One region of the Bradyrhizobium sp. LA2.1 genome, then DNA from elsewhere that is predicted to be linked to it. Evidence: predicted binding sites of a transcription regulator. Region 1 holds the regulator's gene; each other region holds the start of a gene.
What was found. The regulator PhoB, encoded in region 1, activates phosphate uptake and scavenging genes when phosphate is short. The targets are predictions, from matches to a motif close to TGTCATNNANCTGTCAT.
Positions count from the first base shown of each region.

Region 2: the regulator PhoB is predicted to act here: its motif matches at 1,942-1,958, upstream of ABIB95_RS06885 (inorganic phosphate transporter).
Region 3: the regulator PhoB is predicted to act here: its motif matches at 2,788-2,804, upstream of ABIB95_RS04450 (DUF47 domain-containing protein).

Region 1 is NZ_JBEPQI010000006.1:263,576-270,601, reverse strand. It holds gene ABIB95_RS13905 (Hsp33 family molecular chaperone) at 1-656, opposite strand, end outside; gene argF (ornithine carbamoyltransferase) at 954-1,877, opposite strand; gene ABIB95_RS13895 (aspartate aminotransferase family protein) at 1,877-3,085, opposite strand; gene ABIB95_RS13890 (GcrA family cell cycle regulator) at 3,542-4,054, shown strand; gene phoB (phosphate regulon transcriptional regulator PhoB) at 4,291-4,998, opposite strand; gene phoU (phosphate signaling complex protein PhoU) at 5,014-5,730, opposite strand; gene pstB (phosphate ABC transporter ATP-binding protein PstB) at 5,742-6,563, opposite strand; gene pstA (phosphate ABC transporter permease PstA) at 6,560-7,026, opposite strand, start outside.
Region 2 is NZ_JBEPQI010000003.1:293,673-300,698, reverse strand. It holds gene ABIB95_RS06895 (putative DNA modification/repair radical SAM protein) at 1-457, shown strand, start outside; gene ABIB95_RS06890 (UdgX family uracil-DNA binding protein) at 457-1,899, shown strand; gene ABIB95_RS06885 (inorganic phosphate transporter) at 2,007-3,635, shown strand; gene ABIB95_RS06880 (M20 aminoacylase family protein) at 3,712-4,884, opposite strand; gene ABIB95_RS06875 (GMC family oxidoreductase) at 5,097-6,716, shown strand; gene ABIB95_RS06870 (alpha/beta fold hydrolase) at 6,729-7,026, shown strand, end outside.
Region 3 is NZ_JBEPQI010000002.1:318,731-325,756, forward strand. It holds gene ABIB95_RS04435 (ABC transporter substrate-binding protein) at 1-784, shown strand, start outside; gene ABIB95_RS04440 (branched-chain amino acid ABC transporter permease) at 857-1,720, shown strand; gene ABIB95_RS04445 (branched-chain amino acid ABC transporter permease) at 1,722-2,690, shown strand; gene ABIB95_RS04450 (DUF47 domain-containing protein) at 2,847-3,491, shown strand; gene ABIB95_RS04455 (inorganic phosphate transporter) at 3,507-4,514, shown strand; gene sugE (quaternary ammonium compound efflux SMR transporter SugE) at 4,507-4,821, opposite strand; gene ABIB95_RS04465 (peptide chain release factor 3) at 4,980-6,599, shown strand; gene ABIB95_RS04470 (UCP034077 family protein) at 6,832-7,026, shown strand, end outside.

The sequences.
Region 1 (7,026 bases):
GGATGCAGATCGGCCTGACGCGCGCGCTCGGGCGCCTTCGGCAGGAACTGCATCAGCATGCCGCCGGCGCGCCAGCGATGCTTGCCGCCGTCGTTCGAGCGCCACTCCTCACCGACCGCGAGACGCACGCGCGTCGGGATCTGCTCGGAGCGCATGAAATATTCGTGGGCGGCATCTTCCAGGCTGCCGCCGTCGAGCGCGACCAGACCCTGGTAGCGGCTCATGTCGGGACCCTGGTCGATGGTCATGGCGAGATGACCGTTACCGAGGAGCGTGCCGGAATCTTTTGTCTCGCCGAGGCGCTCGGCATCGTAGCGCGCATAGGCGCGGAGGCGATCCGGCGCCATGTAGTCGACGACCAGGAACGACACCGGACCGTCGGTCTGGGCCTGGAGGATGAAGCGGCCCTCGAACTTCAGCGCCGAGCCGAGCAGCGTCGTCAGCACGATGGCCTCGCCGAGCAGCTTGCCCACGGCAGCGGGATAATCGTGCTTGGTCAGGATCTCGTCGAGCGCGGGACCGAGCCGCACGAGGCGGCCGCGCACGTCGAGTGCGTCGACCTCGTACGGCAGCACGGCGTCATCGATGGGAACCGCTGATGGTGCGCGAACCGGGCCTTCAGGCCCGGTATTCATGTCAGGGGATTGGGAAACCATGGCGCTTTATCTGGGGTCGATGGAGGAAAATGGAAGAGGGCGCGGAGCGCTCCCCGGCATGCAGAATAGATCGCACGAAAGCACGACAAACTCAGGGTCGCCCCGGGGGCGCGCAAAGCGCGAGCCCGGGACCCATAACCACAGGATTACGATGTACCCGGCGACGACCACTCCGAGTCCTCGCCAAACAAATCTCTGTGGTTACGGGTCCCGGATCGGCGCGCCGCTGTGCGGCGCTGGTCCGGGACGACGGCAGTGGATGCGGCCACCGGCGCGGCCACCCGCTCCACCGTCTCGTTACTTCACCGCGTCAAAGCACCAGGCCAGAATGCCCTTCTGCGCATGCAGGCGGTTTTCGGCCTCGTCGAACACGACCGATTGCGGGCCGTCGATCACTTCGTCGGTGACTTCCTCGCCGCGATGGGCGGGCAGGCAGTGCATGAACAGCGCATCGGGCTTGGCCAGCGACATCAGCTTCGAATTGACCTGATAGGGCTTGAGCACGTTGTGACGGTGCTCGCCTTCCTTGTCGCCCATCGACACCCATGTGTCGGTGACGACGCAGTCGGCCCCCTTCACGGCGGCCTCGGGATCGGTGCCGAGCACGATCGGCGCGCCGGTGGCCTTGATGAAGTCCCGCATTACCTTTTTCGGCGCAAGCTCCGGCGGCGTCGCGACATTGAGCTTGAACTTGAAGCGCTCGGCGGCATGCGCCCAGGACGCCAGCACGTTGTTGTCGTCGCCGGTCCAGGCCACCGTCCTGCCCTCGATCGGGCCGCGATGCTCTTCGTAGGTCATGAGGTCGGCCATCACCTGGCAAGGGTGCGAGCGCCGTGTCAGGCCGTTGATGACGGGCACCGTCGCATATTCCGCCAGCTCCAGCAGGGCCTCGTGATTGAGGATACGGATCATGATGGCGTCGACATAGCGCGACAGCACGCGCGCGGTGTCGGCGATGGTCTCGCCGCGGCCGAGCTGCATCTCGGCGCCGGTCAGCATGATGGGCTCGCCGCCGAGCTGGCGCATGGCGACGTCGAACGAGACGCGGGTGCGCGTGGAGGGACGCTCGAAGATCATCGCCAGCGTCTTGCCTTCCAGCGGCTTCACCGGCTGGTGCGCTTTCTGCTTCGCCTTCATGGCGGAGGAGGCCGCGAGCATGCTCTTGAGCTCCGACAACGGGAGCTCGTTGATATCCAGAAAGTGCTTCGGGGACTTGCTCATCAGCTCGCCGCCCGCTTGGTCTGACTGGACGAGATCGCGGCGCAGGCGCGCTCGAGCCGCCCGACGCTGTCCTCGATCTCGGCTTCGGTGACGATCAAAGGCGGCAGGAAGCGCACGACATTGTCGCCGGCGCCGACCGTGAGCAGTTTTTCGTTGCGCAATGCCGCTCCGAGATCGCCTGACGGCACCACGGCCTTGATGCCGATCAGAAGGCCTTCGCCGCGCACTTCGCTGACGATGTCAGGATAACGATCGATCACGGAGGCGAGCTTCTGCTTGAGCAGCAGCGACATCTTCTGCACGTGGTCGAAGAAGCCGGGCTTGAGCATGACGTCGAGCACAGCGTTGGCAGCCGAGATCGCGAGCGGATTGCCGCCGAAGGTCGAACCGTGCGAGCCGGGCCCCATGCCGGCAGCCGCGTCCGCGGTCGCCAGCACCGCGCCGATCGGGAAGCCGCCACCGAGCGCTTTGGCCAGCGACATCACGTCAGGCGTGACGCCGGTGCGGCGATGCGCGAACAGATCGCCGGTGCGGCCCATGCCGGTCTGCACCTCGTCGAACGCGAGCAGCAGGCCCTTCTCATCGCAGAGCTGGCGCAACGCCCTCAGGAAGGCGGGCGTTGCCGAACGCACGCCGCCCTCGCCCTGGATCGGCTCGATCAGGATGCCGGCGGTCTGCGGACCGATCGCCTTCTTGACGGCTTCGACATCGCCATGCGGGACCTGGTCGAAGCCGTCCATCGGCGGGCCAAACCCTTCGAGATATTTTGCCGAACCGGTCGCGGCGAGCGTTGCCAGCGTGCGGCCGTGGAAGGCGCCTTCGAAGGTGATGATGCGGTAACGTTCCGGATGACCCTTGGAGAAGTGATGATGGCGGACGAGCTTGATCACACCTTCCAGCGCTTCGGCGCCGGAATTGCAGAAGAACACGAAGTCCGCGAAGCTTTCGTTGCACAGACGCGCGGCGAGCTTCTCGCCGTCCGGGCTCTGGAACAGGTTCGACATATGCCAGAGTTTGGTGGCCTGCTCCTGCAACGCCTTGACCAACGCAGGATGAGCATGGCCGAGCGCATTCACCGCCACGCCCGAGGTGAAATCGAGATAGCGATCGCCATTGGTCGCAATCAGCCAGCAGCCTTCACCGCGCTCGAAACCGAGGTCGGACCTGGCGAAAACGGGGAGCAAATGCGGCGCTGCGCTGTTAGTCATGACGATCACTTGAATGTTGCGGACGGTGTGAGCGTGCATTGCGCAACGCACCATTGACCGGCCCGGAAAACGAAACGTGCCGCCTTTTAAGGGCGGCACGTGTGACTATCTTATGCCTGGTGAAACCGGTGTCAATGCCGCCCGGAAAGCCTCGCGAAACGCAAAATCCGTAGTCTTGCGGTGGCGATTTTGCGTATTTCCGCCACGGAACATGTGGAAGCGAGTCGGCGGACTCTTGCGCGTGAGTCACGCCATATTGTAGCGTTTGGCTTGTCAGATACGACATCTCGTGCAGCAGTTCTGATCCTCTAAGTCCTCATGTACCGGCGTAAGCGTTCGGGCGCATCTGGTGCGCCCGGCGAGCCTTAAGGGATTCTGGCGGCACGGGTTTTTCGAAGCTTAGGCATTCGCCGTGCGGCCGCCAGGATGGCAGGCGCCGGCGAAGGAAAGGGTGCAATGACCGTTTTGACCTGGTCGGATGATCGCGTCGAGCAGCTGAAAAAGCTCTGGGAGGCCGGACTTTCGGCCAGCCAGATCGCCGCTGAACTCGGCAATGTGACCCGCAATGCCGTAATCGGCAAAGTGCACCGGCTCGGCCTGTCGGGCCGCGCCAAGAGCCCTTCATCGGCAGCGCCGCGGCCGCGCAAGGCGCGTCCGGCGCAGCACATGATGCGGGTGACACGCCCGATCGCACGCGGCAACACCGCGCTGGCGCAGGCCTTCGAAGTCGAGGTCGAGGCCGAACCGGTCACCTACGACAACGTCGTGCCGATGAGCCAGCGGCTGTCGCTGCTGGAGCTGAACGAGGCGACCTGCCACTGGCCGGTCGGCGATCCCTCGAGCCCGGATTTCTTCTTCTGCGGCGGCAAGGCGCTCTCCGGCCTGCCCTACTGCGCCCAGCACTCGCGCGTGGCGTATCAGCCCGCGGCCGAGCGCCGGCGCGCGCCGGCGAAGCCGGGTCCGCGCTGAAGTCGTTCTGAGCTCAGACAAGGAGCCGTCACACGATGACGGCTCAGCAAATCCGATGTCGTCCCGGACAAGCGCGCCTCAAGCGCGCGCTGATCCGGACCCCCTAACCACCGCAAGATGTGGCTACGGGGACTCGGAGTTACCTTTTCGCACAATAATCACTCGCGGTGGGCGTCCTGGACCCGCGCTTACGCTTGTCCGGGACGACACCGAGAGATGGCCGCAGCTCACCGAGCTTACGCCTGCTCCGCCTTCGCAAAGCGATCGTCCAGTGCGTAGCCCGCGCCGCGGACGGTGCGGATCGGGTCCTGCTCGCGGCCGAGATTGAGCAGCTTGCGCAGGCGGCCGATATGGACGTCGACGGTGCGCTCGTCGATGTAGATGTCACGGCCCCAGACGCTGTCGAGCAGCTGCTCGCGCGAGAACACGCGGCCGGGATGCTCCAGGAAGAACTCCAGCAGGCGATATTCGGTCGGACCGAGATCGATCGGCCGGCCCGAGCGCGCCACGCGGCGCTTGTCGCGGTCGAGCTCGATGTCGCCATAGGCGAGCACGGTGGCGAGCCGCTCCGGGCTGGCGCGCCTGAGCAGGCCCTTCACGCGTGCCAGCAGCTCCGGCACCGAGAACGGCTTGACGATGTAGTCGTCGGCGCCGGTCGCAAGGCCCCGCACCCGCTCGCTCTCCTCGCCGCGCGCGGTGAGCATGATGATCGGGAGCTGCTTGGTCTCGGGCCGGGTGCGCAGCCGCCGGCACAGCTCGATGCCGGAGAGGCCCGGCAGCATCCAGTCGAGCACGATCAAATCGGGGATATGCTCCTTGAGGCGGGTGTCGGCATCGTCGCCGCGCATCACCGTCTCGACGTCATAGCCGTCGCCTTCGAGGTTGTAGCGGAGAAGCTCGGTGAGAGCTTCCTCGTCCTCAACCACCATAATGCGTGCGCCCATGGTGTTCGTCGCTCCTTAAGTGTTCGGGACCGTCGTGGCGAAAGTCGTCATGTCGCCCTTCGGCCGCTTGTCGGTGATCGCCTGGCCCTCGATCATGTAGAACACGGTCTCGGCGATGTTGGTGGCGTGGTCACCGATGCGCTCGATGTTCTTGGCGCAGAACATCAGGTGGATGCAGAACGAGATGTTGCGCGGATCCTCCATCATGTAGGTGAGGAGCTCGCGGAACAGCGAGGTGCAGATGGCGTCGACTTCCTCGTCGCCCTTCCACACCGCCATCGCCGCCGGCAGATCGTGCGCGGCATAGGCGTCCAGCACCGACTTGACCTGCTGCTGCACGAGATCGGTCATGTGCTCCAGGCCGCGGAACAGCTTGAGCGGATGGAAATCCGTCTCCAGCGCCGCGACGCGCTTGCCCATGTTCTTGGCGAGGTCGCCGATCCGCTCGAGATCGGTGGCGACGCGCATGGCGCCGACGATCTCGCGCAGATCCACCGCCATCGGCTGGCGGCGCGCGATGGTGAGAACGGCGCGCTCCTCGATCTTCTTCTGGAGCGCGTCGAGCTCGGTGTCGATGGTGACCACGCGCTGGCCGAGCGCGACGTCGCGGCGGATCAGCGCGTCGACGGAATCGACGATCATGCGCTCGGCGATGCCGCCCATCTCGGCGACCAGGCGCGTGAGCTCCTGGAGGTCGGTGTCGAAGGCCTTTGCGGTATGTTCAGAACCCATGTTCCGTCTCCTCAGCCGAACCGGCCGGTGATGTAATCCTGCGTGCGCCGGTCGGTCGGCGACGTGAAGATCTTGCTGGTGTCGTCGAACTCGATCAGCTCGCCGAGATACATGAAGGCGGTCTTGTCGGAGACGCGCGCCGCCTGCTGCATGTTGTGGGTGACGATCGCGATCGTGTAGTTCTCGGACAGTTCCTGGATCAGCTCCTCGACCTTGGCGGTCGAGATCGGGTCGAGCGCCGAGCAGGGCTCGTCGAACAAGATCACCTCGGGCCGCACCGCGACCGTGCGGGCGATGCAGAGGCGCTGCTGCTGGCCGCCGGAGAGCGACAGGCCGGAGGCGTTGAGCTTGTCCTTGACCTCGTTCCACAGCGCGCCGCCGCGCAGCGCCTTCTCGACGCGGTCGTCCATCTCGGACTTCGAGATCTTCTCGTAAAGGCGGATGCCGAAGGCGATGTTCTCGTAGATCGTCATCGGGAACGGCGTCGGCTTCTGGAACACCATGCCGACGCGGGCGCGCAGCAGATTGAGGTCCAGCTTGGGGTCGAGGACGTTGGTCTGGTCGAGCATGAGCTGACCGGTGACGCGCTGGCCCGGATAGAGGTCGTACATCCGATTGAAGATGCGCAGCAGGGTCGACTTGCCGCAGCCCGACGGGCCGATGAACGCCGTGACGCGGTTGGTACCGAGCGCCAGATTGATGTTCTTCAGCGCGTGGTGCTCGCCGTAATAGAAATTGAGGTTGCGCACCGTCACCTTGGCCGGAGCTTCGGGCAGCACCGGCGCTTGGGGCAAACCACCGGCCGCGCTCATCGATACGGAAAGATCACTCATTTTGCGGTCCTCTCGGCGCTCAGAATGCGCGCGCCAATATTCAGGGCAAGAACGGTCAGGGTGATGAGCAGCGCGCCGCTCCAGGCGAGCTGCTTCCAGTAGGCGTAGGGGCTCTGCACGAAATTGTTGATGGTGACCGGCAAGTTCGCCATCGTCTTGTTCAGACCCAGGCTGAAGAACTGGTTCGACAGCGCGGTGAAGAGCAGCGGCGCGGTCTCGCCGGCGACGCGGGCGGTGGCCAGCATCACGCCGGTGATGAGGCCCGAGCGCGCCGCGCGATAGGCGATGCGCTTGATCACCAGCGAGCGCGGCAGGCCGAGCGCCGAGGCCGCCTCACGCAGTGCGTTCGGCACCAGCAGCAGCATGTCCTCGGTCGTGCGCAGCACCACCGGGATGACGATCACCGCAAGCGCGAGGCAGCCGGCAATCGCCGAGAAGCCGCGCATCGGCACCACCACCGCAC
Region 2 (7,026 bases), on a different contig from region 1:
CAGCCCGATCCCCGATGCGAGCCGCGCGCTGCCCCTGCGCGCGCCGCCCCTGCTGCGCGAGCACCGGCTTTACCAGGCCGACTGGCTGATGCGGTTCTACGGTTTCGACGTTGCGGAGATCGTTGACGACAGCGCGATGCTGCCGCTCGACATCGATCCGAAGCTCGCCTGGGCGCTGCGCCATCGCGACCGCTTCCCGCTCGACGTCAACCGCGCCAGCCGCGAGGAGCTGTTGCGCGTGCCCGGCTTCGGCACCAAGGCGGTCGAGCGCATCATCGCGACACGGCGCACCACCACGATCCGCCTCTCCGATCTCGCGCGGCTGCACGTGCCCCGCAACAAGGCGCTGCCGTTCATCGTCCTCAGCGATCACCGCCCCGCGCCGCATCGCCTCGACGAGGCGCGGCTGATCGAACGGTTCAAGCCGAAGGCAACACAATTGGGGTTTGGCTTCTGATGCAGTACATCACCCTCGACAATCAAACCGATTTCGACGGCTGGCGCAAAGCCGCACGCAGCCTCGTGCTTCATCATGTGCCGCCAACCGATGTCACCTGGACCGTGCAAGGCGGCGAAGCCGAGCTGTTCGCACCGCCCGCGCCGTCTCCGATACTTGAGGTGAACGACGGCACCTTCAATGTCTCGGCAAAATTCGTCGATCTCGCCAAGGCCGCGATCCTGCATCGCGACGGCGAGCGCTTTGCGATCCTCTATCGCCTGCTCTGGCGCTTGAAGGACAATCACGATCTCATCGAGGTCGCGACCGATCCCGATGTCGCGCAAGTCACGGCGATGGCACGAGCGGTTCATCGCGACGAGCACAAGATGCATGCCTTCGTGCGATTCCGCGAGATCGGCCGCGAACGCGCGGCGCATTACGTCGCCTGGTTCGAGCCGGAGCATTACATCGTCGAGCTCGCCGCACCGTTCTTCGCCAAGCGCTTCGCCGACATGCCCTGGTCGATCCTGACACCCGATCTGTGTGCGCATTGGGATGGCCACGCGCTCTCGTTCACGTCGGGCGTGAGCAAGAACGAAGCACCCGGCGAAGACCGGCTCGAGGAAACCTGGCGGCGCTACTACGCCAGCATCTTCAATCCGGCGCGGCTGAAGGTGAAGGCAATGCAGACGGAGATGCCGAAGAAATACTGGAGGAACCTGCCCGAGGCGTCGATCATTAAGCCCTTGATCGAGGATGCCGAGCGCATGACCGGCGCCATGATCGCCAATGCTGCAACCGATCCGCACAAGCCTCAGAGGCGGCCGGAGGCTCCGATGCCACGCAAGCTGGCTGCCGACGATCTCGAAGCGCTCCGCGAGGAGGCGGCCCATTGCCGCGCCTGCCCGCTCTACAAGGACGCGACGCAGACCGTGTTCGGCGAGGGCCCGAAAGACGCGACCATCATGCTGGTCGGCGAGCAGCCCGGCGACAAGGAAGACCTCGCCGGCCACCCCTTCGTCGGCCCGGCCGGCCAGATGCTCGACCGTGCGCTTCAGGAAGCCGGCGTCGACCGCAACAAGGTCTACGTCACCAACGCGGTCAAGCACTTCAAATTCGTGCCGCGCGGAAAGATCCGTCTGCACCAGAAGCCGGCGACGCCGGAGATCCGGGCATGCCGGCAATGGTACGAGCGGGAAGTTTCGGCAATCCAGCCCGAGCTCATCGTGGCGATGGGCGCCACCGCCGCGCAGAGCGTGTTCGGCAAGATCATCCCGATCGGCAAGACCCGCGGCCGGCTCATAGACCTGCCCGACGGCCGCAAGGCGCTCGTGACGGTGCACCCGTCCTATCTGCTGCGACTGCCCGATCCGGAAGCCAAAGTACTGGAATATCAGCGCTTTGTCGAAGACCTGAAGATTGCCGCCGGCTTGCAGAAGAAAGCCGCACGCGCCGCCTAAATACTGGCAAATACTGGAGGGAAAGCGACTTTACGACGCAGTTGTCATCCAGCCTTCAAATCCATCGCGGACAATAGCCCTTCAAATTAGTTAAGGGGCGTCCAAAAATGACAGATGTTGCATTCGACCGTGCGGTAGGCGATCCGACGCCTGTCCAGCCGGCTTCCAGGCCCAATCTCGACAAGGGTTTTAACCCGCTCACGATGATCCTGTTCTTCGGCATCCTTGCCGCAGGCCTGCTCTTCGTTGCCTACAGCATCTATGTCGACGTCAACGCGACCGGCACGAAGGTGACGACCTTCCTGCCCTACATCCTCCTGTTCGTCGCGCTGCTGATCGCGCTCGGCTTCGAATTCGTCAACGGCTTCCACGACACCGCCAACGCGGTGGCGACCGTGATCTACACCCATTCGCTGCCGGCTGAATTCGCGGTGATGTGGTCGGGCTTCTTCAACTTCCTCGGCGTGCTGCTGTCCTCCGGCGCGGTCGCGTTCGGCATCGTCTCGCTGCTGCCGGTCGAGCTGATCCTCCAGGTCGGCTCCAGCGCCGGCTTCGCCATGGTGTTCGCACTCTTGATCGCCGCGATCATCTGGAACCTCGGTACCTGGTATTTCGGCCTGCCCGCCTCCTCCTCCCACACGCTGATCGGCTCGATCATCGGCGTCGGCATCGCCAATGCCGTCATGCGCGGCCGCGACGGCACCTCGGGCGTCGACTGGAGCAAGGCCACCGAGATCGGCTACGCGCTGCTGCTGTCGCCGCTGTTCGGTTTCATCTGCGCCGCCGTGCTGCTGCTGCTGCTCAAGTTCATCGTGCGCAACCCTGCGCTCTATGCCGCGCCCGAAGGCAACAAGGCGCCGCCGCTCTGGATCCGCGGCCTGCTGATCGCAACCTGCACCGGCGTCAGCTTCGCCCACGGCTCGAACGACGGCCAGAAGGGCATGGGCCTGATCATGCTGATCCTGATCGGCACCGTGCCGACCGCTTACGCGCTCAACCGCGCGCTGCCGGAGAGCCAGGTCGCCCAGTTCCAGAAGGTCTCGGAGGCCGCCTCCAAGGTGATCGCGGCCAAGGGCGCCGGTCACTCGATCATCGGCGATCCCCGTCCTGCGGTGACGCAGTACATCACCTCGCACCACATCAGCGAAGGCACCTACCCCTCGCTGTCGGTGCTGGTGAAGGATGTCGGCGACCAGGTCGCGAAGTACGGCTCGCTCAACAAGGTGCCGGCGGAAGTGGTCGGCAACACCCGTAACGACATGTACCTGACCTCGGAAGCGATCCGCTTCCTGATGAAGGACAAGGAAAACGACCTCAACAAGGAAGAGGTCGCGACCTTGAACGCCTACAAGGGCGGCCTCGATAGCGCCACGAAGTTCATCCCGACCTGGGTGAAGGTCGCCGTCGCCATCGCGCTCGGCCTCGGCACCATGGTCGGCTGGAAGCGCATCGTTGTCACCGTCGGTGAGAAGATCGGCAAGACCCATCTCACCTACGCACAGGGCGCCTCCGCCGAGCTGGTCGCCGCCGCCACGATCGGCGCCGCCGACGTGTTCGGCCTGCCGGTCTCGACCACCCACGTGCTGTCGTCGGGTGTCGCCGGCACCATGGCCGCGAACGGCTCGGGCCTGCAGATGGCGACCATCCGCAACCTGCTGATGGCCTGGGTGCTGACGCTGCCCTGCGCGATCGCGCTGTCGGCCACGCTCTACGTGATCTTCTCGCGGATCTTCTGAAGCCGATCACGCGCCTCAAAGACAAAGGGCCCGTGCGATGCACGGGCCCTTTTCGTTTGTGCTTCGGGGTTCGGCCTTAAGACGCCGCGAGCGATTCCTCGACCAGCTTGACCCAATAGGACGTGCCGAACACGATCGCCTCGTCGTTGAAATTGTAGGCGGGGTGATGCAGGCCGGCGCTGTCGCCGTTGCCGCAGAAGATGAAGGCGCCGGGCCGCGCTTCCAGCATGTAGGCGAAATCCTCGCCACCCATCAGCGGCGGCATCTCGTGCACATTGGCCTCGCCGGCAACGTTCCTGGCGATACGCCGCGCCACCTCGGTCTCCGCGGCGTGGTTGTTCACAACGGGATAATTGCGCTTGTAGTGCAGGTCGATCTTGGCGCCGGTGATCTGCGCCACGCCCGCCACCACTTCGTGCACGCGCTTCTCGACCAGCTTGCGCACCTCCGGCGACAACGTGCGGATGGTGCCCCTCAACGTCGCAGTCTGCGGAATGACGTTGCGGGCATTGCCGGCGTGGAATTCGCAGATCGAGATCACGGCCGATTCCAGGGGATCGACGCTGCGGGCGACGATCGACTGCAGCGCGGTGATCACCTGCGCGCCGACCAGCACGGAATCGACGCATTTGTGCGGACGCGCGGCGTGGCCGCCGAGGCCCTCGATCATGATGTCGACCTCGTCGGTCGCCGCCATGATCGGGCCCGGCCGGATCGCGAACGAGCCGATCGGAATGCCCGGCCCGTTGTGCATGCCGTAGACCTGCTCGATGCCGAAACGCTCCATCAGCCCGTCCTTGACCATGGCCGCGCCGCCGGCGCCGCCCTCCTCGGCCGGCTGGAAGATCACCACAGCATCGCCGGCGAAGTTACGGGTCTCGGCGAGGTAGCGGGCCGCACCGAGCAGCATCGCGGTGTGGCCGTCATGGCCGCAGGCGTGCATCTTGCCCGGAGTCTTGGAGGCGTAAGGCAGGTTGGTCTGCTCGTCGACGGGCAGCGCGTCCATGTCGGCACGCATGCCGATCACCTTGAGCCCGTCGCCGGCCGGCTTGCTGCCCTTGATCACGCCGACCACGCCGGTCTGCCCGAGGCCGGTCACAACCTCGTCGCAGCCGAACTCGCGCAGCCGGTCCGCAACGAATGCTGCGGTGCGGTGAACGTCGTAGAGCAGCTCCGGATGCTGGTGGATGTCCCGGCGCCAGGCCTGAATATCGGGTTGGAGGTCGGCGACGCGGTTCACGATGGGCATGGAGGGGTCTCAAGCTTTGTTGGGAATACAGGACTGTCTACCACGCAAGCACCAGTCCACCTAACTCCCGCGGATCGAGGGTCCCCTGTGCTCTCGTCATGGCCGGGCTTGCCACCAGCTTGTCTTGGCCATCCACGTCTGACTATTAGGATGGAAAGCGCGTGGATGCCCGGGACGAGCCCGGGCATGACGCCTGTTTGGGTGGAAGCAGAATGCCGAGGCGCCTCGAAGGTGAGTTTGACTACATTGTCGTCGGAGCCGGCACGGCCGGCTGCATCATCGCCAACCGCCTCTCGGCCGTATCAGGGAATCGCGTCCTCATTCTCGAAGCCGGCGGCGACGACAACTGGATCTGGTTCCACATTCCGGTCGGCTATCTCTTCGCGATCGGCAATCCGCGCTCGGACTGGATGTTCAAGACCGAGGCCGAGCCCGGTCTCAATGGCCGCTCGCTGGCCTATCCCCGCGGCAAGGTGATCGGCGGCTCTTCGGCGATCAACGCCATGATCTCGATGCGCGGACAGGCCGCCGATTACGACCACTGGCGCCAGCTTGGCATGACCGGCTGGGGTTATGACGACGTGCTGCCGCTGTTCAAGAAACTCGAAGATCACTTCCTCGGCGCGAGCGAGCATCATGGCACCGGCGGCGGCTGGCGCATCGAGGCGCCGCGGCTGTCATGGGCCGTTCTCGACGCCGTCGGCGACGCCGCCGAGGAGATGGGCATCAAGCGCATTCCCGATTTCAACACCGGCGACAACGAAGGCACCAGCTATTTCCACGTCAACCAGAAGCGCGGTCGGCGCTGGTCGTCGGCGCGCGGCTTCCTCAAGCCGGCGCTGAACCGCCCAAATCTGCGGCTCGAGAAGAACGTGCTGGTCGATCGTCTCATCATCGAGCAGGGCCGCGCCGTCGGCGTGCGCTTCATCCAGAACGGCGAGATCATCGAGGCGCGCGCGAAGCGCGAGGTGATCCTCTCGGCAGGCTCCATCGGCTCAGTGCAGGTGCTGCATCGCTCCGGCATCGGCCCCGCCGACTGGCTGTCGCCGCTCGGCATCGACATCGTGATGGACAAGCCCGGCATCGGCCGCAACCTTCAGGACCATCTCCAGCAGCGCGCGATCTACAAGGTCGAGGGCGTGCGCACGCTGAACGAGACCTATTACAATCTGTTCCGCCGTGGCCTGATGGGGCTCGACTACGCCTTCCGCCGCCGCGGCCCGCTGACCATGGCGCCGTCGCAGCTCGGCATCTTCACGCGCTCCGATGCGACGCGCGCCCGCGCCAACATCCAGTTCCACGTGCAGCCGCTGTCGCTCGACAAGTTCGGCGATCCCCTGCACCACTTCCCCGCAATCACGGTGAGCGCCTGCAATCTGCAGCCGACATCGCGCGGCACAGTGCGGCTGCGCTCGGCGAGCCCGGACGAGAAGCCGATCATCGCGCCGAACTATCTGTCGACCGACGACGACCGCCAGGTCGGCGCCGACGCCATCCGGACCACGCGGCGACTGATGCAGCAGAAGGCGCTCGCCAAATATCGCCCGAGCGAATATCTGCCCGGCCCCACCGTCGGCGACGACGATGCCTCGCTCGCCAAGGCCGCCGGCGACATCGGCACCACCATCTTCCATCCCGTCGGCACCGCAAAGATGGGCGCGGCGAATGATCCGATGGCGGTGGTGGACGAACGGCTGCGTTTCTACGGCCTGAGCGGCCTGCGCATTATCGACGCGTCGATCATGCCGACGATAACGTCAGGCAATACCAATACGCCGACAGCGATGATCGCCGAGAAGGGCGCGACGATGATTTTGGAGGACGCGAAGTAGCGTTCCGTCCCCATGATCAATCCACATCGCTTCTCCATCGGCCCCACTGACGCGCAGATCGCGATGCTGCGATGGGGCGAGAGCGGGAGGCCGCCCGCGCTGCTCGTGCACGGCACCGGTTTCGTCGCCGACGTCTGGGACGAGGTCGCGCGCGAGCTTGCATCGACCTACACCGTTTACGCGCTCGACCGCCGCGGCCACGGAGCGAGCCACAAGCCCGATACCTATCATTTCCTTGATTATGCCGAGGATGTCTGCCGGGTGATCGATGCGCTCGATCTGTGCGAGGTCTACGGCATCGGCCACAGCG
Region 3 (7,026 bases), on a different contig from region 1:
CGACACCTACATGCTGGCCCACACCACGGGTCAGGCTCTGGTGAAGGCCGGTGGCGACAGCTGGTTCTTCCTGACCGCGGACTACGCCTTCGGTGCGGCGCTCGAGCGCGATACCACGGCCGTGGTCACCGCCAACGGCGGCAAGGTCGTCGGCGGCGTCAAGCATCCGCTCAACACGCCCGACTTCTCGTCATTCCTGCTGCAGGCGCAGGCGTCCAAGGCCAAGATCATCGGCCTTGCCAATGCCGGCGGCGACACCACCAACTCGATCAAGCAGGCGGCCGAGTTCGGCATCGTCAAGGGTGGCCAGAAGCTCGCGGCGTTGCTGCTGTTCCTGACCGACGTCAAGGCAATCGGTCTCGAGACCGCGCAGGGCCTCAACTTCACCGAGACCTTCTACTGGGACATGAACGACCAGACCCGGGCGTTCTCCAAGCGCTTCTCCGACAAGATGAAGAACAATGCCCCGCCCACCATGGTGCAGGCCGGCGTCTATGCGGGCGTGCGTCATTATCTCAAGACACTGGAAGCGCTCGGCGGCAATCCCCATGACGGCGTCAAGGTCGTCGAGAAGATGAAGTCCTTGCCGACGGAGGACGACCTGTTCGGCAAGGGTGAGATCCAGCCGAACGGCCGCACCATCCACAGCGCCTACCTGTTCGAGGTGAAGAAGCCCTCGGAGTCCAAGGGGCCGTGGGACTTCTACAAGCTGGTCGGCTCCGTGCCGGGCGACCAGGCATTCACGCCGCTGTCCGAGAGCAAGTGCGCGCTCTTGAAGAAGTAAGATAACCGCCCGCAGGCCATCAGGCCTGCGGGCGACTCTCAGGCAACGCCGAAGGGACCGGGTGCGGGATCGATGCAGGCTCTTTACGCTCAGCTACTGGTGGGATTGATCAACGGCTCGTTCTACGCGCTGCTCAGTCTCGGGCTTGCCGTGATCTTCGGCATGCTCAACATCATCAATTTCGCCCACGGCGCGCTCTACATGATGGGCGCGTTCGTTGCCTATTTCCTGCTGAGCCTCGGCGGCATCAACTACTGGTGGGCGCTGCTGATCGCGCCTGTTATCGTCGGCATCTTCGGCATGATCCTGGAGCGGACCATGCTGCAATGGCTGACCGGGCTCGACCACCTCTACGGCCTGCTCCTGACCTTTGGCATCGCGCTGATCGTGCAGGGCGTGTTCCAGAACTATTTCGGCTCCTCCGGTCTGCCTTATGCCATTCCGGACCAGCTCAAGGGCGGCATGAATCTCGGCTTCATGTTCCTGCCGATCTATCGCGGCTGGGTCGTCATCTTCTCGCTGGTGGTGTGTATCGCCACCTGGTTCCTGATCGAGAAGACGCGGCTCGGTGCTAACCTGCGCGCTGCCACTGAGAATCCGACGCTGGTGCGCGCTTTCGGCATCAACGTGCCGCGCATGATTACGCTGACCTACGGTCTCGGCGTCGGCCTTGCCGCGCTCGCCGGTGTGCTCTCGGCGCCGATCAACCAGGTGCGGCCGTTGATGGGCGCCGACCTCATCATCGTCGTGTTCGCGGTGGTCGTGATCGGCGGCATGGGATCGATCATGGGCTCCATCATCACCGGCTTTGCGCTCGGTGTGATCGAGGGCCTGACCAAGTATTTCTACCCCGAGGCCTCCAACACCGTCGTGTTCGTGCTGATGGTGCTGGTGCTCTTGGTGAAGCCAACGGGACTGACGGGGAGGGCGGCCTGATATGACAGCCTTGACGGACGACACGCTGCCGGTAACCCCGCGCGCGATGCGTGACGAGATGGTCGTGTTCGTGGTGATGGCGCTGCTGCTGGCGTCGGTGCCCTTCACGGGCGTCTATCCGTTCTTCGTGATGCAGGCGCTGTGCTTTGCGCTGCTTGCCTGCGCCTTCAACCTGCTGATCGGCTATGGCGGCCTGTTGTCGTTCGGCCACGCAATGTTCATGGGCACCGCCGGCTATTGCAGCGCGCACGCGCTGAAAGTGTGGGCGTTGCCGCCGGAGCTCGGCATCCTCGTTGGAATCGTCGCGGCGTTCGGGCTGTCGCTCATCACCGGCTATATCTCGATCCGCCGCCAGGGCATCTATTTCTCGATGATCACGCTGGCGCTGTCGCAGCTCCTGTACTTCATCTACCTCCAGGCGCCGTTCACCCATGGTGAGGACGGCATTCAGGGCATTCCGCAGGGGCGGATGTTCGGCTTGCTCGATCTCTCCAAGCCGACGGTGCTTTATTACGTCGTGTTGGCCGGCTTCCTCGCCGGCTTCCTGCTGATCTACCGCATCATCAACTCGCCGTTCGGTGAAGTGCTGAAGTCGATCCGCGAGAACGAGCCGCGCGCGATCTCGCTCGGCTACCGGACCGACCAATATAAATTCCTGGCTTTCGTCCTGTCCGGCACGCTGGCCGGCTTTGCCGGATCGCTGAAGGTGTTCGTGGCGCAGAATGCCTCGCTCACCGACGTGCACTGGACGATGTCGGGCGAGGTCGTGCTGATGACGCTGGTTGGCGGTCTCGGCACCATCTTCGGCCCCGTGGTTGGTGCCTTCGCGATCATCGCCATGCAGCAATATCTGGCGGGTTTTGGCCAATGGGTGACGGTGATCCAGGGCTCGATCTTCGTGGTCTGCGTGCTCACCTTCCGCCGCGGCGTCATCGGCGAAATCGCTCATTACTTCCGGCGCTCGCTCTAAGTCGTTGATATCGCACCAATTTCATTGGTGCGCGAATCCGGTGGATGATCCTGCTTCGCGGGCGTGAGATGACACGCGCGCGGGGTGGAAATGGTCTATGACAGTTTCATGACGGTCCGTTCGGGCCGGGCCATTTCCAACCGGTAGCCTATCCCCATGATGCGATGGTTTCGCGCTTTCCTGCCCAAGGAAGAACGGTTCTTCGACCTGTTCGACCGCCATGCACAGACGGTGATCCAGGGCTCGATCGCACTCCAGGGCATGCTCAACGGGGGCGAGGAGACGCCGGTCTACTGCCAGCGTGTCAACCAGTTCGAGAACGACGCCGACAACATCACCCGTGAGGTGCTGACGGCGGTGCGCCGCACCTTCATCACCCCCTTCGACCGCGGCGACATCAAGAACCTGATCACCTCGATGGACGACGCCATCGACCAGATGCAGCAGACGGCCAAGGCCGTGATGCTGTTCGAGGTCCGCACCTTCGAGCCGCCGATGCGGGAGATTGGCGGACTGCTGATCGAATGCGCCAATCTCGTGGGGCGTGCGTTGCCGCTGATGCAGTCGATCGGCCCGAACGTCGCGATGCTGACCGCGATCACGGAAGAGCTGGGCAAGCTGGAGGGCCGGGTCGACGATCTCCATGACATCGGGCTGAAGGAGCTGTTCCTCAAGCACCGTGATGGCAGCGCGATGGATTTCATCGTCGGCGTCGAGATCTACGACCACCTCGAAAAAGTCGCCGATCGTTTCGACGACGTCGCGAACGAGATCAACAGCATCGTCATCGAGCAAGTTTAGGGCAGGGGTCGCGCCGTGGATGCTGCGCTCGGACTTCCTGTCCTCGTCGGCTTGATCGCCGTCGCGCTGCTGTTCGACTTCCTGAACGGCCTGCACGACGCCGCCAATTCGATCGCGACCATCGTGTCCACCCGCGTGCTGCGGCCGCAATTCGCGGTGCTCTGGGCCGCGTTCTTCAATTTCATCGCCTTCATGGTGTTCGGGCTGCATGTTGCCCAGACCATCGGCACCGGCATCATCGATCCCGCGGTCGTCGACGCCCAGGTGATTTTCGCGGCGCTCGTCGGCGCGATCGTCTGGAACCTGGTGACCTGGGGGCTCGGCATCCCGTCCTCCTCCTCGCATGCGCTGATCGGCGGTCTCGTCGGCGGCGGCATGGCCAAGGCGGGGATCTCGGCGGCGGTGTGGAGCGGCCTGTCCAAGGCGGTGCTGGCGATCGTGCTGTCGCCGCTGGTCGGCTTCCTGCTCGCGATGATGCTGGTCGCGATCGTGTCCTGGCTCTCGGTGCGCTCGACGCCGTTCGCGGTCGACCGCGCCTTCCGCATCCTGCAATTCGCTTCCGCCTCGCTCTATTCGCTCGGCCATGGCGGCAATGACGCCCAGAAGACCATGGGCATCATCGCCGTGCTGCTCTATTCGCAAGGGCATCTCGGCGGTGAATTCTCGGTACCGTTCTGGGTGGTGCTGTCCTGCCAGGCCGCGATGGCGCTGGGCACGCTGATGGGCGGTTGGCGCATCGTCCGCACCATGGGCCTGCGCATCACCAAGCTGACGCCGATGCAGGGCTTTTGCGCCGAAACCGGCGGCGCCGCGACCCTGTTCATGGCGACCTTCCTCGGCGTTCCCGTCTCGACCACCCACACCATTACCGGCGCGATCGTCGGCGTCGGCGCGGCCCGCCGCGTCTCGGCGGTGCGTTGGAACGTCGCGAGCTCGATCGTCTATGCCTGGGTGATCACGATCCCGGCCTCGGCCATTGTCGCGGCGCTGACCTGGTGGGCGGTCCAGATTTTCGTCAGGTGACGAATTTCAGCCCGGCGATGCCGGCGACGATCAGCCCAATGCTGGCGAGGCGGAACGCGGTGGCCGGCTCGCCGAACAGGATGATGCCAAGCGCGGCGGTACCGACCGCGCCGATGCCGGTCCAGACCGCATAGGCGGTTCCAACGGGCAGTGATTTAAGAGCAAGTCCGAGCAGGATGACGCTGCCGGCCATCGCCGCGAGCGTGATGACGGACGGAACAAGCTTGGTAAAACCCTCGGTGTATTTCAGGCCGATCGCCCAGGTAATCTCGAGAAGACCGGCGACGAACAGGATGCTCCAGGCCATGACGACCCTCCATTCAAGGCAGGGTCGTCCCCGCGGCGGATATGCTGATGAGGGGGGAGGCCGTCCTCCCCGGGAGCGGATATGGGGCTGGCCGTAGGGCTCCGCAATCACCACATGAGGCTTGATCAGGCCCATTTTCCCTGCCAAACGCTCCCGCCATGTCCGACATCGCCATATCAGCCGACTCGCCGGCCCGTTCCCCGCTTGCCACCGAGGTGGCGCGGCGGCGCACCTTCGCGATCATCTCCCACCCGGACGCGGGCAAAACCACGCTGACCGAGAAACTGCTGCTGTTCGGCGGCGCCATCAATCTCGCCGGCCAGGTCAAGGCCAAGGGCGAGCGGCGCAACACCCGTTCGGACTGGATGAAGATCGAGCGCGAGCGCGGCATCTCGGTCGTGACCTCGGTCATGACCTTCGAGTTCGAGGGGCTCGTGTTCAACCTGCTGGACACACCGGGCCATGAGGACTTTTCGGAGGACACCTACCGTACGCTCACGGCCGTCGACTCCGCTGTCATGGTGATCGACGCCGCCAAGGGCATCGAGGCGCGCACCCGAAAGCTGTTCGAGGTCTGTCGCCTTCGGGATATCCCGATCATCACCTTCATCAACAAGATGGACCGCGAGAGCCGCGACGTGTTCGAGCTGCTCGACGAGATCGAGAAGACGCTGGCGCTCGACACCACGCCGATGACCTGGCCGGTCGGCCGCGGCCGCGATTTCCTCGGCACCTATGACGTCGCCAATGGCGGCGTGCGCCTGCTCGAAGGCGGCGGCGCCAAGACCGGCGCGGCCCAGCAGATCGAGATTGCGGAACTGGCCAAGCTCAACGCCAATCTCGACGTCTCCGCGGTGAAGGACGAGCTCGAGCTCGTCACCGAGGCTTCGAAACCGTTCGAACTCGCCGCGTTTCGCGAGGGCCATCTGACGCCGGTCTATTTCGGCAGCGCGCTGCGCAATTTCGGCGTCGGCGACCTCCTGCAAGGTCTCGGCAAGTTCGCGCCGGAGCCGCGCGCGCAGGAGAGCGACCAGCGCAAGGTCGAGGCGACCGACCCGCGCATGAGCGCCTTCGTGTTCAAGATCCAGGCGAACATGGATCCGAACCACCGCGACCGCATCGCCTTCGCGCGCCTGTGCTCCGGCAAGCTCAGCCGCGGCATGAAGGCCAAGCTGGTGCGCACCGGCAAGAGCATGCCGCTGTCGAGCCCGCAATTCTTCTTCGCGCAGGACCGGTCGGTCGCGGACGAAGCCTTCGCCGGCGACGTCGTCGGCATTCCCAATCACGGCACGCTGCGCATCGGCGACACCCTGACCGAGGGCGAGGATTTCACCTTCGTCGGCGTACCGAGCTTCGCGCCGGAAATCGTCCGCCGCGTGCGTCTCACCGACGCGATGAAGGCGAAGAAGCTGAAGGAAGCGCTTCAGCAGATGTCCGAAGAGGGCGTTGTGCAAGTGTTCCGCCCGCGCGACGGCGCACCGGCGCTGGTCGGCGTGGTCGGCGCGCTCCAGCTTGACGTGCTGAAGGCACGGCTTGAGGCGGAATATTCGCTGCCCGTCGAGTTCGAGGTCAGCGAGTTCCAGCTCGCCCGCTGGGTCTCATCCGAAGATCGCAAGAAGCTCGACACTTTCATCGCCGCCAACACCTCGAGCATCGCCGACGATGTCGACGGCGATCCCGTGTATCTGGCGAGAAACGAGTTCTATCTCGGCTACGCCAGGGAGCGCGCCGAGGGCATCGAGTTCACGAACGTCAAGGACGTCAAGAAGAAGGGGTAGGGCGCTCTCTGCGCGCTGCTGCGTGGCCGCACTCCGCTGTCATTCCCCGCGAAGGCGGGGAATCCAGTACGCCGCAGCCTCTCGATTCCATCACCGCCGTCTCGGAGTACTGGGTCGCCCGGTCGAGCCGGGCGACGACACCGGAGCTAAACGCGAGCATGTGAACAGCCGCAGGCTTGACGCGTTCGTTGGCAATGCCACGTTTGTGCGTGTGACATTGTGAGCTCGCATCATGTGGCGCGGCATCCTCGTTTTCCTCCTGTTGGCGATATCGACGGTTGCCGCCGATGCGCAGCGCCGCCAGATCAATCCGATCCCGTTTTCGCATGAGCCGTGCAGCGTGCTCGCCGGCCGGCCCTGCACGCCGTACTATTGCAGCCCGCTCGAGCCCGGCCCCTGCATTCCCGAGATCGACTACCCCTACGGC